DNA from 2 places in the Citrobacter sp. GW821-FHT02E08 genome. Region 1 is predicted to be linked to the other one. Evidence: predicted binding sites of a transcription regulator. Region 1 holds the regulator's gene; the other holds the start of a gene.
The links. Region 1 encodes PhoB, which activates phosphate uptake and scavenging genes when phosphate is short. Its sites were predicted from a motif close to CTGTCATAAAACTGNCNNAT; they were not measured.
Positions count from the first base shown of each region.

Region 2: the regulator PhoB is predicted to act here: its motif matches at 1,323-1,342, upstream of pstS (phosphate ABC transporter substrate-binding protein PstS).

Region 1 covers NZ_JBWKVL010000002.1:369,348-371,815, reverse strand. The annotation lists gene sbcD (exonuclease subunit SbcD) at 1-656, opposite strand, end outside; gene phoB (phosphate response regulator transcription factor PhoB) at 849-1,538, shown strand; gene phoR (phosphate regulon sensor histidine kinase PhoR) at 1,595-2,468, shown strand, end outside.
Region 2 covers NZ_JBWKVL010000003.1:28,890-31,357, forward strand. The annotation lists gene glmS (glutamine--fructose-6-phosphate transaminase (isomerizing)) at 1-1,115, shown strand, start outside; gene pstS (phosphate ABC transporter substrate-binding protein PstS) at 1,428-2,468, shown strand.

The DNA of each region.
Region 1 (2,468 bases):
GCGATGTAATCGGCGGGGGGGAAATTTTGCGCCGGAAACGCATCCAGGGTGCCAATGTAGATGTCACGAACCGCGTCACTTTTACTGGCGCCGACGGTCGTCAAATGTCCGGTGGCGATAATCGGCAGCGGTTGTTCGCCGCGCAGTTCGCAGGCCTGCTGATAGTGCTGCTGATAATAGTCGGTGATGGCGGTGAGCAGATGCTGCTGTTTTTCGCGACCGCTGAGACCGGCCTGACTGGTGATGATGTCACGCGGACGTAAAAACGGAATCGGACACAGCACCGCGCCTGGCGTACCGTCGCGACGGGGAAGATAGTGCGGCGCGTGCCCGGCGCTGGCGACCACTGTGGTGTTCAGAAACGCCAGAATCTCGCGTGACTCGTTGAGCGTGGCGACAGAATCATGGTTTCCGGCCAATACCACCAGATGACAGCCTGTTTGCTGCAAATTGACGACAAAACGGTTGTACAGCTCGCGGGCATAGCTTGGCGGCGAGCCCGTATCAAAAATATCACCTGCAACAATGATCGCATCCACCTGCCGGGATTGCGCCGTTTCCAGCAGCCAGTCAAGAAAGGCCTGGTGCTCGTCGGCGCGGCTTTTACTGTAGAAGTTTTGGCCGAGATGCCAGTCAGAGGTGTGTAGGATGCGCATAACAGTTCCATGGCGAAAAAGCGTGAACGGGATTATAACCTTTCAGAGAGGTTAATATCTTGTTTATGGGGTGTCATAAATCAACAATCTGGCGTGGGGATTGACGCTTTTTTTCATAAAACTGTCATAAATCTGACGCATAATGGCGCCGCATTGATAATGATGACTAGCAACTCTATAACAGGGCAAATCATGGCGAGACGTATTCTGGTCGTAGAAGATGAAGCTCCAATTCGCGAAATGGTCTGCTTCGTGCTCGAGCAAAATGGCTTTCAGCCAGTCGAGGCCGAAGATTATGACAGTGCAGTGAACCAACTGAATGAACCCTGGCCGGATCTGATCCTGCTGGACTGGATGTTGCCGGGCGGCTCCGGCCTTCAGTTCATTAAACATCTCAAACGTGAGGCGATGACCCGCGAAATCCCCGTCGTTATGCTAACGGCCAGAGGGGAAGAGGAAGACCGCGTGCGTGGACTGGAAACGGGGGCGGACGACTATGTCACAAAACCGTTCTCGCCCAAGGAGCTGGTCGCGCGGATCAAAGCGGTCATGCGCCGCATTTCACCGATGGCGGTCGAAGAGGTGATTGAGATGCAAGGACTGAGCCTCGACCCGACATCGCACCGGGTGATGACCGGGGAAAGCCCGCTTGATATGGGACCTACCGAATTCAAATTGCTGCACTTCTTTATGACGCATCCTGAGCGCGTCTACAGTCGAGAGCAACTGCTAAACCACGTCTGGGGCACCAACGTGTATGTGGAGGACCGTACGGTCGACGTCCATATTCGCCGCCTGCGTAAAGCGCTGGAACAGAGCGGTCATGACCGCATGGTACAAACCGTACGTGGGACAGGGTATCGCTTTTCGACCCGCTTCTGACGCCTTGCCGCCTATCAGGCTGGCAAGGCTTTCAAATCGTGAATGGAGTGTGACGCGTGCTGGAACGGCTGTCATGGAAAAGGCTGGTGCTGGAGCTGATACTTTGCTGCCTCCCGGCCTTCATCCTTAGTGTATTTTTTGGTTATCTGCCCTGGTTTTTACTGGCGTCGGTAACGGGACTGCTCATCTGGCATTTCTGGAATTTATTACGTCTCTCCTGGTGGTTGTGGGTCGACAGAAGTATGACCCCGCCGCCAGGAAGCGGAAGCTGGGAACCGCTGCTTTACGGCCTGCATCAAATGCAGTTACGTAACAAGAAACGCCGCCGTGAACTGGGGAATCTCATTAAACGTTTTCGCAGCGGGGCGGAATCGCTCCCTGATGCGGTGGTGTTGACCACAGAAGACGGGGGCATCTTTTGGTGTAACGGTCTGGCGCAACAGGTACTGGGATTACGCTGGCCTGATGACAATGGGCAAAACATTCTCAACCTGCTGCGTTATCCGGAATTTACGCAGTATCTGAAAACACGCGACTTCACCCGACCGATCAATTTGGTGTTAAACACCGGACGGCATCTGGAGATTCGCGTGATGCCCTACACCGACAAGCAGTTGTTGATGGTGGCGCGTGATGTGACGCAAATGCACCAGCTCGAAGGGGCGCGGCGAAACTTTTTCGCCAACGTCAGTCATGAGCTGCGTACACCGCTCACCGTGTTGCAGGGCTATCTGGAGATGATGCAGGAGCAATCTCTGGAGGGGGCCACGCGGGAAAAAGCGCTGCATACGATGCGCGAGCAAACGCACCGCATGGAAGGGCTGGTGAAACAGTTACTGACGCTGTCGAAAATTGAGGCTGCGCCTGTGCTCTTGCTTAATGAACGCGTTGACGTACCGATGATGCTGCGTGTTGTTGAACGCGAGGCGC
Region 2 (2,468 bases), on a different contig from region 1:
TGAAATACGACGCTGGTGATAAAGGTATTTATCGCCACTACATGCAGAAAGAGATCTACGAACAGCCTAACGCTATCAAAAACACCCTGACCGGACGTATTACTCACGGTGAAGTGGATCTGAGCGAGCTGGGTCCGAAGGCGAACGAACTGCTGGCTCAGGTTGAGCACATTCAGATTATCGCCTGCGGTACTTCCTACAACTCCGGTATGGTATCCCGCTATTGGTTTGAATCTCTGGCAGGGATCCCGTGTGACGTGGAAATCGCGTCTGAATTCCGCTATCGCAAATCCGCCGTGCGTCGCAACAGCCTGATGATCACCCTTTCGCAGTCTGGCGAAACGGCAGATACGCTGGCTGGTCTGCGTTTATCGAAAGAGTTGGGTTATCTGGGTTCCCTGGCGATTTGTAACGTTCCAGGCTCTTCCCTGGTTCGTGAATCTGACCTGGCGATGATGACCAATGCCGGTACCGAAATCGGTGTTGCCTCCACGAAAGCGTTTACCACTCAGTTGACCGTTCTGCTGATGCTGGTGGCGAAACTGGCGCGTCTGAAAGGTCTGGATGCCTCTATTGAGCACGACATCGTTCACGGCCTGCAGGCGCTGCCGAGCCGTATTGAGCAGATGCTGTCTCAGGATAAACGCATTGAAGCGCTTGCTGAAGATTTCTCTGACAAACACCACGCGCTGTTCCTGGGGCGTGGCGATCAGTATCCGATTGCGCTGGAAGGCGCGCTGAAACTGAAAGAGATCTCTTATATTCACGCAGAAGCCTATGCCGCAGGTGAACTGAAGCATGGCCCGCTGGCGCTGATTGATGCAGACATGCCGGTTATTGTGGTGGCTCCGAACAACGAACTGTTGGAAAAACTGAAATCCAACATTGAGGAAGTTCGCGCGCGCGGTGGTCAGCTGTATGTCTTCGCCGATCAGGATGCCGGATTCACCAGTAGCGATAACATGCACATTATTGAAATGCCGCATGTGGAAGAGGCCATTGCGCCAATCTTCTACACAGTACCGCTGCAATTGCTGGCGTATCACGTGGCGCTGATCAAAGGCACCGACGTGGATCAGCCGCGTAACCTGGCAAAATCGGTTACGGTTGAATAATCTGTGTAATGCCCTGCGAAAGCGGGGCATTTTTTATCCCCGTTTTTTTGAACAATTCCCCCTCCGTTTTTATGTGACAAAGCGTCATATTCAGCTACTGTTTCAGTGTCATAAAAAGAAAATCTCTGCGAAATATTAGTGCCATAAAAACACGTAACGCATTGTTTCTTTATGATGTTTTTTAGAAACTGAACACCATTTCTTTCTCTGTCATAAAACTGTCATATTTCGTACATTTAACTGTCACCTGTTTGTCCTATTTTGCTTATCGTAGCCACTTAACAATGATTTACGAATCTTGCAGGAGACATTATGAAAGTTATGCGTACCACTGTCGCAACTGTTGTCGCCGCGACCTTATCCATGAGCGCTTTCGCTGTAAACGCAGCGGCAAGCCTGACAGGTGCAGGTGCAACTTTCCCTGCGCCAGTGTATGCCAAATGGGCAGATACCTATCAGAAAGAAACCGGTAATAAAGTCAATTACCAGGGTATCGGCTCCTCCGGTGGTGTTAAACAAATTACTGCAAATACGGTTGATTTCGGCGCATCCGATGCCCCGCTGTCTGATGAAAAGCTGGCTCAGGAAGATCTGTTCCAGTTCCCGACCGTGATTGGTGGTGTGGTGCTGGCGGTGAATATCCCTGGTCTGAAGTCTGGTGAGCTGGTGTTGGATGGTAAAACACTGGGTGACATCTATCTCGGCAAAATCAAAAAGTGGGACGATGAAGCCATCACCAAACTGAACCCAGGTCTGAAACTGCCTTCCCAGAATATTGCCGTTGTGCGTCGTGCTGATGGCTCCGGTACTTCCTTCGTCTTTACCAGCTATCTGGCGAAAGTGAACGAAGAGTGGAAATCGAAAGTCGGTTCCGGCTCGACAGTAAACTGGCCGACCGGTCTGGGTGGTAAAGGCAACGACGGTATCGCTGCGTTCGTACAGCGTCTGCCGGGTTCCATTGGTTACGTTGAATACGCGTATGCCAAGCAGAACAGCCTGGCCTACACCAAATTGATCTCCGCCGATGGTAAGCCGGTAAGCCCGACTGAAGAGAACTTCGCCAACGCGGCAAAAGGCGCTGACTGGAGCAAATCGTTCGCGCAGGACCTGACGAACCAGAAAGGTGAAGAAGCGTGGCCAATCACCTCCACGACCTTCATCCTCGTGCACAAAGTGCAGAAAAAACCTGAGCAGGGTGCTGAAGTGCTGAAATTCTTCGACTGGGCATACAAAAATGGCGGCAAACAGGCTAATGACCTGGATTATGCCAGCCTGCCAGACAGCGTGGTTGAGCAGGTTCGCGCTGCATGGAAAACCAACGTGAAAGACAGCAACGGTAAAGCGCTGTATTAA